DNA from 2 places in the Spiroplasma culicicola AES-1 genome. Region 2 is predicted to be linked to the other one. Evidence: a T-box and tRNA genes for the amino acid it is inferred to sense, from the RefSeq annotation. Region 2 holds a T-box; the other holds one or more tRNA genes.

Region 1 (7,753 bases), 490 kb from region 2:
ATTCAGTAACTACAAATTTATGGTTAAGTTGAAAAAAAATAAATATTGATGCAGTGAATGCTAATTTAAGTATGGTTAAAAGGATTGAAAATACTATTACAATGTTATCTGGATATATTAAATCTAATTTTTCTATTAATAAAGGAGACAATGATGACTATAAAATATTGTTACCATTCTATTTTGAACAACAAAACAAAATTGATAATCCAATTGGTCATGTAAAATATGAAGATATAAAAGTAAAATTAAAATCTAATTATTTTGAATTTGGTGAAGATAATATTAAAATCAAAGATAATTGCATTTCAAGAAATTTAGTTCATAAGCTTGAATATAATCATTATGCTTTTCCTGAAATGACTAATATGATTGAAACAGCAAGTATACCTTCAAGTATGCCTCTGGATCAACAATCAGCAAATGGTGAATATTCAAAGTATCAAGTAAAATGTTTTTCAAATCAATTAGTAGATATTGAAAAATTAAAAAATCATTACGGTAATGGAAATATAAATTTTAATCCTCTATTTAGTAATAAAATAGTAAATAATGGAGAGTTTGAGTTTGATGCACCAATTACAATTGAAGAAATAAAGTTATCTTCATTTTATGGATACGGATTGTGAAGAATAAATTTAATTGATGAAAATAATAATAGATATAAATTAGATTTAAAGTTATTTGAAAAAAATGACTCAACTATTTCATTTATAAATTTGATATTATAAATTTGTAAATGAAAGGATGAGTCAATATGAAAAGGTTTATAAATATGATGACTGCTTTTACTGTTACAGTTACTACAGTTTCAACTGCAACAATGGTAGTTTCATGTAAAGGAGATTATATGGTTAAGTTATATAAACTGTTTCCTGGAAATAATAATAGTTGAGTTCCTTCTAGTCATGATAATTTTTTGATCATTGAAGTTGATAAACGTGATATAAAGAAATATACATTGCATGGTTCTGAAACAGCAACCCCTTATGTTACAAGGATTACCTTTTATATGAAGGATGGAACTATTAACAATACTAATAATAAATGATGGTCAGGTCCTAAATCAGAATATGAAAAATACTTTATTAAAGAATTAAGGTTTGGTCCTGATGTAGAACAAGAATAGGAATAACTAATCTTTTTTATCTAGTAACAATCTTAATATATAGGAATTTTCGATATTTTCTTGTACTTTAAACAATGATTTAACAATTTGATATTATAAATTTGTAAATGAAAGGATGAGTCAATATGAAAAGGTTTATAAATATGATGACTGCTTTTACTGTTACAGTTACTACAGTTTCAACTGCAACAATGGTAGTTTCATGTAAAGGAGATTATATGGTAACACTACATTTTTTGACGCCTTCTGGACCTAACAATTCATGAATTCCAGCTGAAGGAGATAAAAGTATTATTATTGAAATTGATAAACGTGATATTAAAAAATATACATTATGAGGAGATAATGCATATCCAGATTTAACAGAAATTGATTTTTATATGAAAGATGGAACAGTTAATAGCACTTCCAAACGTAATTGGTCAGGTCCTAAATCGGAATATGAAAAATATTTTACTAAAGAATTAGGATTTGGTCCAGATATTGAACAAGAATAGCAAATGCTATTCTTTTTTGTCCAGTAACAATCAAATATATAGGAAGTTTCAATATTTTCTTGTATTATAAACAATGATTTAACAATTTGATATTATAAATTTATAAACGAAAGGATATGCCAATATGAAAAGATTTTTAAATATGATGACTGCATTTACTGTTACAGTTACTACAGTTTCAACCGTAACAATGGTAGTTTCATGTAAAGGAGATTATATGGTTAAGTTATACATGTTACATCAAGCAGGCCCTGGTGGATCTTGAATTCCATCAGGAGATGAAGGTGGTCCATTAATAATCGAAGTTGATAAACGTGATATTAAGAAATATACATTGGAAGAAGGAATTTATGAAAATACAAGAATTGCATTTTATATGAAAGATGGAAGTATTAATAACACCAATGATAAGTGATGATCAGGTCCAGCAATACAATATGAATATTATTTTACTAAAGAATTAGGATTTGGTCCAGATGTTGAACAAGAATAGCGATAGCTATTCTTTTTATTTATAATTTTAACTTTATTTTTTAATGTGAATTACAATAAAGTTGAGCATATATTTTAATAATTAATAGTTGTATTTTAATCATTCTTTATTAAGACATTTAAATTTAAGGAGTGAAAAAATGACTAATTTTAAACTATGAACTATAACAAGTTTTGAAGAATATGTTAATGAATGACCATCATTGGCAAATGAATTTAATAATTTAACAACTTATCAACAAAAATTGGGATATACATCTCCAGAAGATTTTTTCATTAAAAATGCTTTTGCAGCCCAAGAATTGGCAAATCAAAGAGTTGGCAATATTTTGGAAAGAATATTTTCAACATCAGATTTGCATGCTAATGTTCAAGAACAATTAAAAAAATTTACATATAAAGCAATTGATCATTTAAGAATGAATGATTGTGTAATTTATCAAAATACAAAAACAATTCAAACAAATTATAATAATGGTAGAAGCGATAGTATTGAAAATGATTTAAATGTATCTTTAGAAAAAATAATTGGTGATAGTGCATGAAGAAGTTGAATTGGTGCTAACATTGAATCATTATATTTAAGATATTTAAAAGAAAATGATTTACCATATCTTTTAGATCCAGAACAATTTTATAATAAAAAACAAATTGATGATTTTTTTGAAACTATTGATTGAAAAATTTATGAAGAGCATACTTATACAACTGTTCACATTAGAGATTTGCAAAAACAAATTAATAGAAAACAAGAAGTGACAGATCAAATATTATTACAACAAAAAACAGATGATGAGGGAAACCCAATTGATGAAATTGAAGAAGTGGGATATTTTGATGAGATTTTATTTCAATCTTTTAGACCAGACTCAACAATCATTGATACAGATAGAGGCAGAAAACGAGCAGTTATAAATTTAAATGATACTATTGGAGAATTAATAAATGCTAGTGTTTATCAAAGTTCAAGCGAATCAGATCAAAAAAATGCAATTGGAAGAATATGAGCATGAGGGATTGAAAATACTTTAAAATTAGCAAATAAAAAGTATGATGAAGATATAAAAGAACTAAAAAAGAGAATAAAAGAAATTGATGATAATAAATGAATTATTGGTGAAAGAAAATGGGTTAAAATTGGAACTCCTTTATTATCTGGATGAAAAAAAGTAGAATTACCTAGTGGATTTACACTTGTATCAGGTATAAGTGAAGGTCTTACTACTGGTGAAAATAAGGAACATTCCCACTCTGGTGAAGCGCTTCTTTCTAATAAAGCTTCAGGTGGTCAGGGAGGAGTACCTTGATCATCAAGCTTTCCAAGTTCTTTAAATATTTATGGGGCTTTTTTAGGAGTTCCAAAATTAGCTTTAGATATTAAAACTGAGGGTGGTAAAAATAACTTATCTGCAGGAATGTTCTCTGATTTGTGAGAGTACATTGGTAGTAAAGAATAAATAAGATTGAATTAAAATTGTAGTGTAAAAATAAAAAAATTTATAAAAAAATCTTGCTTTTCTATTTAGTTATATGCTATTATGAATAAGTAGATTTTTCTATATGGCTTTTTAGCTCAGTTGGTAGAGCAACCGGCTGTTAACCGGTTGGTCGCAGGTTCGAGTCCTGCAAAAGCCGCCATTTTATATGGCCTGTTGGTGAAGCGGTGAACACACACGGTTTTCATCCGTGCATACACGGGTTCGATCCCCGTACAGGCTACCATATTTTATTTTTTTGTTGGAGTGCTAGCTCAGTTGGGAGAGCTCCTGCCTTACAAGCAGGCGGTCGGCGGTTCGAGCCCGTCGCACTCCACCATTTTTTTAACGCTGATGTGGCTCAATTGGCAGAGCAACTGACTTGTAATCAGTAGGTTGTAGGTTCAAGTCCTATCATCAGCACCAGAATTGAATTTGGCAACAATCTCTTTATTGGGATTGTTTTTTTATGTAATAATATAAATAGGGGATATAAAATATGAGAACTTCAAGTTATGCTTTAGCAATCACTGGTACGGTTTTTGGCTTAGTTATTCAAATTCTAAGTGCTTTTTTATATGTTCCTATTGCCAAAGAACTGGGTATTTATGATGAAAGAGGATTTGGGTTTGCTTTAACTTTATTCTATATTCTTTGTAATATTATTTGATTAATATTTTTTGCAGCTTTTTCATTAAATAAAAAGAAAATTTCAAAAAGATTTGTAGGAGGTATTATTGGGATTGCATACTCAATTCTAGTAATACTTGCATCATGAGTCTTTGTTACTTGAATCTTTTGAATTTTGAATTTCATTTGTGCAGTAATAATAATTGTTGCTTCAAGTTTCTTTATTAAAGATAATAGAGAAAATTTATAATACTTTAGTAAAAATGTGATATTATATTTTTGTCAAATTTTGTCTCGTTAGCTCAGTCGGTAGAGCAACTGGCTTTTAACCAGTGGGTCATAAGTTCGAGTCTTATACGGGACACCACGCATCCGGAATTGGCGGAATTGGCAGACGCACCAGACTTAGGATCTGGCGTAGTAATACGTGGGGGTTCAAGTCCCTTATTCCGGACCATTAATTAGAAAATAAAAATCCCAAATTTTTGGGATTTTTTTATTGTCTTTATTTTTGTTATATGATATATACTATATAATTAAAAGAGGTGATATATCATGAATCAAAAAGAAACAAAAAAGATTATGTTATTTTCAGATTTAGATGGAACAGCATTACAATCTGATCACACATTTAACCAGGTGACAATCGATATGGTAAAAGATGTTTATGATAAAGGACATTACTTTATACCAATTACGGCAAGAAGTACAAAAGATGCTATCTTTCAACAAGCTGTTAATTTAAATATTGATAAACACCAAGGAATTGCAATTGCCAACAATGGAACTCATATATATGATTTTAAAACACAAACATATATTAGAGAAGCCTATATTGACAATACAATGTTAGAAAATATTTTTAAAACCACTTATGGTAAAATTGGAAAGTACAAAGTTCACTACTTTTCAAATGACATTACTTATGTTTATGGTGATGGTGAAAACTCAAGATATTGAAGCGATATTATGAATATTGATTACAAAGTAATTTCTTCTTTTGAAGAAATAGAAACACCAGTTAATCATTTGACAATCATTTTAGCAGATAATGCAACAGATGAACAAAGAACTGAGTTTTTAGAAGAATTTGCTTTTGTAAAAACACAGTTAGATATTACACAATATACAAATCGTGTCTTTGAATTATGTACAAAAGGAATCAATAAAGGTGAAGCAGTTCAATACACTTTAAAACATCTTGGATTAGATGAATCAAATAGTGACGTTTATTGTTTCGGTGACAGTGTCAATGACATACCAATGTTTAAAATGACACAATACCCTGTTGCAATGAATAATGCAATGGAAGAATTAAAACAATTAGCAAAATTCCATACATCTTCAAATAATGAACATGGAGTTGCCAACTTTATTAATCAAAATATCTTAAGAGAGGAATAACATTATGGCAAAAATTTTAAATACAGTTGATGAATTCAACACACAAATTTCACAAGGAACAACTTTAGTAGACTTTTATGCTGACTGATGTGGTCCATGTAAAATGCTAGCACCAATTTTTGAACAAGTTTCAACAGAAAATACAAATACAGCATTTGTAAAAGTAAATACTGATGAATTAGGTGAAATTGCAAATAAATACGAAGTGAGATCAATCCCAACAATTATCAAATTTGAAAATGGGCAAGAAGTTGCAAGACACGTTGGAATGATGGGAAAAGATCAACTAGTTGATTTTTCAAAATAATTAAATGATTAAATTAATTGCATTAGACATTGATGGTACATTATTGGGAAGCCGTAAAAAGGTTACAAAACAAAATATTCAAGCAATTAAAGCAGCAAGAGAACAAGACATTAAAATCTGTATTGCAACAGGTAGAAGTGCTTCTCGAGTTGAGCCAATTGCTAGAGAAATTGGTATTATTGATAACAATGAATACATTATTTGCTTAAATGGTGGGGGAATTTATCAATACGATAAAGATAAAAAACTTCAAAAAATTAAAGAAACATTATTTTCTATTGATGATGTCAAATATATTTATGATAACGCTGTTGAAAATAAGATTAACTGTTTTTCATACAATGAAGATCCAAAATCAACATATGTTATTAAAAATAGAGGTGCTTTTATTTGATTTATGAAAAAAATATCAGGTAGAAAAGCATTTGTTTATGATAATCAAAAAACAGATCAAAAAGCGTACAAAGTTATTGCTTATGGTAAGAAAAAAAATATCTTAGCAGCAAAACCAAAATTTGCTGCTAAGAATTATGAAATGTTTTCTTGAAGTTATGTATCAAATAAAACAATGAATATTGAAATCAGTCCAGTTGGTGTTGATAAATTATATGCTTTACAAGAAGTTTCAAAAATTTATAATATCAAACAAGAAGAAGTAATGTACTTTGGTGATGGAGATAATGATAAAAGAGCAATTGAATGAGCAGGAGTTGGTGTTGCTATGAAAAATGCAGCAAGTCATATTAAAGAAGCTGCTTCTCATACGACAGGACATCATAAAAAATCTGGTGTTGCTCAAAAGATTAATGAAATTATTTTAAATAAGTAAAAGCAGTTCTTATTAGAGAACTGCTTTTTTATGTTTGAAAGGATTACTATGACTATTGTGCAATTACATTTGGTGATCAATTCAAACATAAATATTTATCCTTTTAAGAAATCTTAAAGCACACTGAAATATAACATTATTCGTGTGGCTTGTATGTACGTAGCTATTTTTAAAATCCTATATAATACAAATTTGATTTTTTAGCATTCGTTGTTATTCACAAAATAATTTTGTGAATTAAACATTGTGGGGTTAGGACATAAATCCTTTGTTTAAATTTTCAACGTGGACCACCCATTAAATAGTATTATTTGTATTCAAGACTGCAAATAATTATTTAAATCACTTACTTTGGGGAATAATTGATTAATATTTTTAACTATTGTTATATTAAAAATACTTTCTTTGAGATCAAACTTAGTCTTGACATGGGTTTGATAAAAGGCAAAAAGTTTTAAAAACGTATTTATTACCTTTCATTGCAATTATAAAACATTGAAGATAGTTGAAGGCAATAGTAAAATGCAAAAAATTTATTTTTTTATATTTTTGGAATGAAAAAATATTATTCATACTCTTTAAAAATAGATATAATAATAATTAGCAATAAATTATTTGGCAAGGAGGTAATAATTATATGGAATTAATCAATTTTATTAATATTTCACAATATCTCATTAGTGAATGATTAGACGTAATTATTACACGAACTGAATGATTTGAAAAGATACTTGAGACTGAGTGACTCTCCCTGAATGCGTAATAATTTTAGATTACGCGGCATATTTGAATATTTAATTTTTTAGAGGAGAAATACACTTATGAAAAATAATAAAAACATACTTGAGATTCGTAATTTAACAAAAACTTACGATGGTAAAGTTGTTTTAAAAGGTGTAAGTTTTAATGTTCATGAAGGTGAATTTATCACACTTCTTGGACCTTCTGGTTGTGGAAAAACCACAACATTAAATATTGTTGGTGGACGTG
Region 2 (7,753 bases):
TATAAAGGATTAATTATTAAAATACAAATTCAAATAATTGACAAGCGACTATATTTTTTTAATTTAAGATGATAATTTTGTTCAAATCATCGAATTAACAAATAAAAGTTAACTTTGAGCATTACCACAGGAAATCTCAATAAATAACAATAGAAAAATAAAAGAATTATTAAAATAATCTTTCATTTTATATAAGTTTTATTATGCTTAAAAACATACTTTTGAATAAATCAACTTAATGGGAATAAATAAAATCCAGAAATATTAATTAAATAACCATTCCCAAGTTGATTCATTAGTAAATAAACTGGATTATCAGTTTTTATTTGAAATAAAAGTAAATCAACTAATTTATTTTGACGAATTGATAAGTTATAGAAAAAATAACGTAAACCTTTAAAATCATATTTTTGTCAAACTAGATCATTGATTACAAATTTAACATTTTTATCATTTAAATAATCATTAAAATTGAAATCTCAAAAATTACCATTATTACTGAGTTTTTCAAACCCCCCTTCCAATTTTATATACTCCCCTATCGATATCTCAGACCCCCCTATTCATATCAAATAGCGTTGTGTCCCTTTTGAAAGTAAAGAATAATTTTGTTTAACATCATATACATAAAAAATATTGAAATTTTCTAGTAAATTCTTTTCAAGTTTATAAGCAATAATAATATAAATAATAAAGATCAAATAAATTATTAAGAACTTATAACTCTTTTTAATATCTGTTAAGTACAATAAGATAGTTAAAAGATAAATTGTATAAGTTATTACTACTGAATCAATTTTAAGTGTTAAACAACCTAAAAACACACTTAGAGCACAAAATAACAGCCAATTAATATGGATTAATCAATTTTGGTATTGCTTGACTATAAAATGCAAGATTAAATTCACTTCCTACATATATTCTTTTAAGTTCCTTTAAACATTGACTATATGATTTTTGACGATCATTAAAAATCAATGTTGATTTCTTTGCATTATTTTCACTAACCCCTCTAGCTAGAAAAAATGATTGGTCAACTTCAAAACGTGAAGTTTTAATAACTTCAATATTTTCTTTGGGATAGAGTACAATTGTGCGTTTATCATTAAAATCTTTTTGTTTAACAATTGAAAAGAAGTAATAAATTGTGGTGAGTCCCTGCTCTTTAATAATATCTTCTTCCTTTTGATCTCTTAGTTCATGAGTATATTCAAAACTTTCAGGAATTAATTTTTTATTTTTAATATTAATGTCATATTGAATTTTGAAATGAATTTGATTGTCAATTATTAAATCTTGATTAATAAAAGTATTCTTTGTAAAAATCATGATAGCAATCGTTGCTAATAATAAAGTTATTGTTATAAAAATATAAAACAGTTTTTTAATTTTCTCACCCTTTCTAATATTGCTATCACTATTTTTATCGTCAAAAAAAAGATAAAAATTACATAAATTTTTATCTTTTTAAATATTTATTTTTTTAAGTTTGCAATTTTATCGATTACTAATTGATATTGTTTTTCATATTCCTGTGCTTTTTGTTTTTCAGCTTCAACTTTTTGAGGATCTGCTTTAGCGATAAAATTTTGATTTGAAAGCATTTTTTTACTTCTTAAAATTTCTTGTTCAAGTTTATTTTTGCTTTCTTCTAACTCTTTCAATTGTTTTTCAACATCAATAAATGTCGAATTTAAAATTTCTAAAAAGAAATCTGAAACTTGTAAAGAAGTTACTTCTTCATCAAGTTGACTTAGATTAACAGTTGCATTAGTTAAAGTCTTTAAATAATTATTAATTGCCTCTAAATTTAGTTCAACAAAATTTTTATAGTTTGATTCTTTTAAATTTAAACTAAATTCTAATTGCGTTGAATTTTTAATATCTTGATTTGCTCTAAATTCACGAATCTTTGCGATTGCTTCAACAATAACTTGTTCAAATCCTTCAATTGCAAAATCAAATTGTGATATTTTAAATTCTTCTTCAAGAATTGAAGTGTGTAAATCAAGTTGTTGATAAATTTCCTCACTTACAAATGGCATTAAAGGATGTAACATTATTAAAATTTCTTTTAAAACAAATCCTAAAGTTGCTTTTGTTAATATAATTGCATTTTGATCTTGAGAATTTAATTGTGCTTTTGAAAGTTCTAAATATAAACTACAGTAATCATCTCAAATAAAGTTATATAAAACTTTTCCAGCAATTGTAAATTCATATTTTTCCATAGCTTCAAAATATTGTTTTTGAGTTTTTGATAATGAATTTAAAATTCATTTATCACTTAAGTTTGTTGAATCATTAATAACAGATTTAAGTTTTTCAAATTCTTGGTTCGCAATAACTTCATCTAAATTCATCATTACAAAACGTGAAGCATTTCAAATTTTATTAATAAAGTTTCAACTTGAACGAATTTTTTCTTCACTAAATCTGATATCTTGTCCAGGACTAGAATTTGTTAACAAGAAATGACGTAATGAATCTGAACCATATTGATCAATTACATCCATTGGGTCAACTCCATTGCCAAGAGATTTTGACATTTTTCTGCCTTCTTCATCTCTAATTAGTCCATGAATTAAAACATCTTTAAATGGTTTTTCTTTTGTAAATTCCAATGATTGAAATATCATTCTTGCAACTCAAAAGAAAATAATATCATATCCTGTAACCATACAATCAATTGGAAAGTAACGATTAAATAATTGATTGTCGAGTTGACCTTCTCTTCAATTCAATGTTGAAAATGCTCATAGAGCTGAAGAAAATCATGTATCTAAAACATCTTCATCTCTAGTTCAGTTTTCAATATCATTTGGAGGATTAAGCCCAACATATAATTCTTGAGTTTGATTGTGATATCATGCTGGAATTTGATGTCCTCATCAAAGCTGACGACTAATTGTTCAATCATTTATATTTTCCATTCATCTAGTTAAGACTTCATTAAATCTTTTTGGATAAAATCTAATTTGATTATCACTTGCTTGTAAATCTAAAACTTGTTGAGCAAGTTCATCCATTTTTACAAATCATTGTTCAGATAAATAAGGTTCAACAATAGCATTACTTCTTTCAGAATAGCCCACTTGATGAAGTACTTCTTCACTTTTAATAAATAAATCAAGTTGAGTTAATTTTTCAACTAATTGTTTTCTAACTTCAAAACGATCAAGACCATTAAATTCATAAGCCAATTCATTTAAAGTTCCATCAGGATTCATACAATTAACTTTTTCTAATCCATATTTTTCTCCAATTATATAATCATTTGGATCATGAGCTGGTGTACATTTCATAACTCCTGTTCCAAAATCAATTTCAACATAGTCATCACCAATTACAGGAATTGCTTGACCATTAACTGGATTAATAACATTTAAACCAATATATTTTTGATAACGTTTATCTTTAGGATTAACAACCACACAAACGTCACCAAACATTGTTTCAGGACGAGTGGTTGCAATTGTTAGAAAATTATTTGAATCATTTTCAAGCATGTATTTAAAATAATACATAGCTCCTTTTGTTTCTTTATAAATAACTTCAATATTTGAAATAGCAGTTTTTTGTTGAGGATCTCAGTTTACAATTCTTTTTGACTTATAAATTAAACCTTTGTCATACATTTTTGTAAAAACAAAGTTTACCAATTCATTCATTTCTGGAGAATAAGTAAATTTTTCTTTTGAATAATCAAGACCAATTCCCAGTTTTTTTCATTGTTGGCGAATAGTTGATGCATATTCCTCTTTTCATTCTCATACCTTGTCAATAAAAGCTTCTCGTCCTAAATCTCAGCGTGAAATTCCTTGTTCACGTAGACGTTGTTCTACCTTTGCTTGAGTTGCAATTCCAGCGTGATCCATTCCTGGAACTAATAATGTATCAAAACCGTTTAACTTCTTATAACGAATTAAAGCATCTTGAATTGAATAATCTCAAGCATGACCTAAGTGCAATTTTCCTGTTACATTTGGAGGTGGAATAACAATAGCATAAGGTTGTTTATTTTCATCCATTTGTGCTTCAAAATAATGATTATCAATTCAAAAATCATATTTTTCATTTTCAATATCTAAATGATCATATTTTTTTGCTAATTCTTTTTTCATAATTTATTTCCTTTCAAATAAAAGAATTCGTTCCTATTTTTAATTATAAAAATAGGAACGAATTGCATATTAAATCCGCGGTACCATCCTGTTTAGCTTATATTTTTATAAGCTCGCCTCATTTATCTAAAGTTGTTATAGTTATACAACCTTCAAAAACCTATCTTATTAGTTCACACCAGCCACTAACTCTCTGAAAAGATAAATGTTTTTTACTCCTTATAACTTTCAATAAAATTATATCTCAAAATAATACCAAAAGAATAAAAATTGCTTATTGGTTGTGTAAATTATTTAGATTCAATTGATTTATCACGTTTGTCTTTTATCTTAGCCATTTGCTTTTCTTCTTTTTTAAAGTCTTTTAAGGCTCTTTTAAATCAATATCTCTCTGAACTTTTTCTCGCTCCAAATATATCTATTAATAGTCAACTAATCATTTTTAAATAACTCCTTTTATGTTTTTTACTAAAAGGTTTTTGTCCTATTTTGAAATAATACAAAAACCTTTTAACATTTCTAATATTTTATTTTGAATTTATCAATAATATTTCAAAATTCACCATTTTTATATCCTGTGCTATGTTGACCTAAGGGGTTTTCTTTACAAAACTGCCTATTACTATTTATTTCATCATCCAAATATAGTAAATATAAATTAATATCTATTTCACCATTTGAATTTAAATAATATGTAGGATTACAAATTTTATTTTTATCAGGAATATAGTTTTTATCTAAAGCTCGTCTTGTAAAATGATACATATGTGAAGCTGGCAATTTTCATTCTCCTACTATATTTTCATAAATTTGACTCTTAGCTTCAAACTCAACAAAATCATTCAATTCCTCAAATAAATCAAATATTGCCACTTGTAAGCACCCCCTAACATAAATATTGTTATATCTTTTAAAACTAATAACTACAAGAAAAAGAGCTATAAATTAGATTTTATAGTCAACTGCTATTACAAAACTATAAAAAACATCTGCTCTTGCATTTGTAGGAATACGTGCAGTATTTGAACGTACAACTAATTTTGCACTCCCACTTAAAGGTTTATAATAAAGAGAAGTACTATATCCAAATATTCCACTACCTGTTACTTGAAAATAGAAATATCCAGTTGACCCTTTTCCATGTGAAAAGTTATCTAAATCAGACAAATATTTGCTTATTCCATCATTAATTCCTAATGCATAACCAATAATTGTTCCTCATCCAGTTGGATGTGTAATTGTTCCTTCTCAATTTAATATAGATGGAGCTTTTGAAACAGATCAATCATCTGCTCCTAATTGTTCTGCTCTATCTGCTCAATTTAAAGCATAAGTTAAAGCAGTTGGAAAGTAAGCACGGTTTGAAACTACTCCAGAATTGAAAGTAAAAGTTGTAACATCTAATGCAACTTGAGTTTCAATTTTGTAAAACTCTCTTATTAATCCTTTTTCATAATTATATTCAGTATTAATTAAATTAATATCATTATACTTATCATCCATTTTATTAAAATTTTCATCATTGAAATCAATTATGTTACTACTAGTTATCATTTCGTTAAGATTATTTGCTGAAGCAACAACTGGTGTAGACATAAGTGCAAGACTACCTAATAAACTTAATATCATTATATTCATCTCCTTTTAATCAATGGAAATAGGATATTAGTAATAAATAGCTTTTAGAAATAGATATCCTATTTCACAAATATTGTAAAACTTTATTTTAAAAAAGCAATCTAATAATATTAATAATTAAAAAACTTCACTAAATAGTGAAGTTTGATTATAGTTTAAACACCAATTTATTTTATAAAATCAAATAACATTTAAATTGGTGTTTAAAATTTCCGACAAATAAAGTTATTTGATATCTATTATTTAAATTTACTCATAAGTTAAGTTATTTAAAGGTGACTAAAATTTTAAATAACTTCTAAAAACAGTTATGAGATATACACTTGTAAATTATTGGTTAAAGTATTTTACAAGTGGAGGTGTTGTTCCTTTTTTAATCGTTGTTAACATATCCGATTCTTTGGTATTAATAACATTCGTTTCAACTTGTTGCGAATCGCGATCAGTACGTTGTATCTCTTGTTCAAGTTCATGTTCACTATTATTCATAACTTCAATTTCATTTGTTGAAGTTAAACCTTTTGATTGATCGCGAACATTTCTTGAAATTGTTTTATAAACATTTTTGTGAACATTAAGAATTGATATTTTCAATGTAATATAAATAATTGTTAGTCCTGTTGATAATAAGAACACAACTAATCCCAATGAAGATAACATTAAATAAATTTCGTTTGAATAAACAAAACTAAATTTAAAAATAAATGTTGGCAAATAAGGTTTAATAATATCAATAATGTCACTTGTTTGAATTTCTAGTACTTCAGCCAAATTTTGCTCTGTATCAATATAAGAAGAAATTTTAATCAAATAGTAAGTTGATAGTGCTGCAAATGGAGCTAAATAAATTAATAATTTAAACATTTAAATTATATTTTCTTTTTTAAAGATTCAAACTCAAGTATTAATATTTTTTTCTTCAACTTGAAAATTATCAATTAAATCATAAATTTCATCAAAATATTTAAAAATTAAGATCAATGCAATTGAAAAACCAATTACTGTTTTTGCTATAAGTAAAATTCAATATGTGAATTGTGATTTTATTAAAACATCAAAAGCAGGTAAAAAAAGAAAAACAATAGTCAAAATTATTAAAGGTGCAATTCCTCTAATTTGTCTTGCAAATCTTTTTGAAGTTTTATAAATAAGATTTACATTCATCTTTCTAATTTCCTTTCTTATTGAGTAATCATAGTTATTTTACTATATTTAACTTAAAAATTATTATAAAAAAACAACTTTTAATATGTAAAAGCTGTTTAGTATTAAAGATCAAAAAAAGTCTAATTAAATGTGATCGTAAACTCTTTCAATTTAAAAGAGTCTTTTACTTGCTTTATTGGCAAATTTATTTTTTAATCTATCTTCAAATAAGACATAATGCTCATCTAGTTATAACTTGATATTTTTTTGTTTAAATTATTTTTTTAACTCTTTATTAACAGGTTTTACATTTATTTCGCTTTGTGTTTTTCTATTAATAAAGTAATTTGTCAATTGTCCAAATCCAATAATAATTGCAATTATTGCAATAGCTGCAATAAATAATCAAGCAATTCCTGGTAAACCAGCAAGTGCATTTGGGTTATGAATTTCTAAGAAGAAATATGGATATCCACTATGTTTTTGTGCTAATGATCAATCACTTCCATATGCTCTATAAACCATTTCTCCACGAATTAATGCAAAAAATAAATAAACTAAAGGATATGCCATTCCTAAACCAAATTCTTTTTTAAAGAATGCTCCATAACCTCTTTTTTCATATTTAATTGTGTTAAAAAACATTACATAAATTAACATCATTAATGGTGATAAAGTATGAATTGCTGTATTAGTAATTCAAAATTCTGCACTTAATCCACCTTTTGCAGCGATTGGAGGTAATAATAAAAAGTTAAAAATTACTCCTGTAATCATAATATAAACAGTCAAAAGTAAAGTTACTGTTCTTGATAGAACAAAAGAGTTTTTATTTTCTCCTATTT

What was found. The T-box of region 2 lies ahead of SCULI_RS03020 (valine--tRNA ligase). A T-box ahead of a tRNA ligase gene usually reads a tRNA of that ligase, here a tRNA-Val.
Region 1: it has a tRNA-Val gene. The T-box ahead of SCULI_RS03020 (valine--tRNA ligase) is inferred to sense a tRNA for this amino acid. The anticodon was not compared.

Annotation. Positions count from the first base shown of each region.
Region 1 is NZ_CP006681.1:157,682-165,434, forward strand. It holds gene SCULI_RS00695 (hypothetical protein) at 1-731, shown strand, start outside; gene SCULI_RS00700 (hypothetical protein) at 758-1,129, shown strand; gene SCULI_RS00705 (hypothetical protein) at 1,255-1,626, shown strand; gene SCULI_RS00710 (hypothetical protein) at 1,751-2,119, shown strand; gene SCULI_RS00715 (hypothetical protein) at 2,259-3,575, shown strand; tRNA gene SCULI_RS00720 (tRNA-Asn) at 3,681-3,756, shown strand; tRNA gene SCULI_RS00725 (tRNA-Glu) at 3,765-3,840, shown strand; tRNA gene SCULI_RS00730 (tRNA-Val) at 3,858-3,933, shown strand; tRNA gene SCULI_RS00735 (tRNA-Thr) at 3,944-4,019, shown strand; gene SCULI_RS00740 (hypothetical protein) at 4,093-4,473, shown strand; tRNA gene SCULI_RS00745 (tRNA-Lys) at 4,515-4,590, shown strand; tRNA gene SCULI_RS00750 (tRNA-Leu) at 4,596-4,680, shown strand; gene SCULI_RS00755 (Cof-type HAD-IIB family hydrolase) at 4,779-5,627, shown strand; gene trxA (thioredoxin) at 5,632-5,934, shown strand; gene SCULI_RS00765 (Cof-type HAD-IIB family hydrolase) at 5,939-6,763, shown strand; gene potA (spermidine/putrescine ABC transporter ATP-binding protein) at 7,585-7,753, shown strand, end outside.
Region 2 is NZ_CP006681.1:648,717-656,469, forward strand. It holds gene SCULI_RS03010 (ComEC/Rec2 family competence protein) at 1-524, opposite strand, end outside; gene SCULI_RS03015 (hypothetical protein) at 850-1,329, opposite strand; gene SCULI_RS03020 (valine--tRNA ligase) at 1,476-4,124, opposite strand; T-box leader at 4,175-4,356, opposite strand; gene SCULI_RS05695 (hypothetical protein) at 4,415-4,564, opposite strand; gene SCULI_RS03025 (hypothetical protein) at 4,644-4,997, opposite strand; gene SCULI_RS03030 (hypothetical protein) at 5,070-5,753, opposite strand; gene SCULI_RS03035 (hypothetical protein) at 6,093-6,626, opposite strand; gene SCULI_RS03040 (hypothetical protein) at 6,627-6,926, opposite strand; gene SCULI_RS03045 (Pr6Pr family membrane protein) at 7,185-7,753, opposite strand, start outside.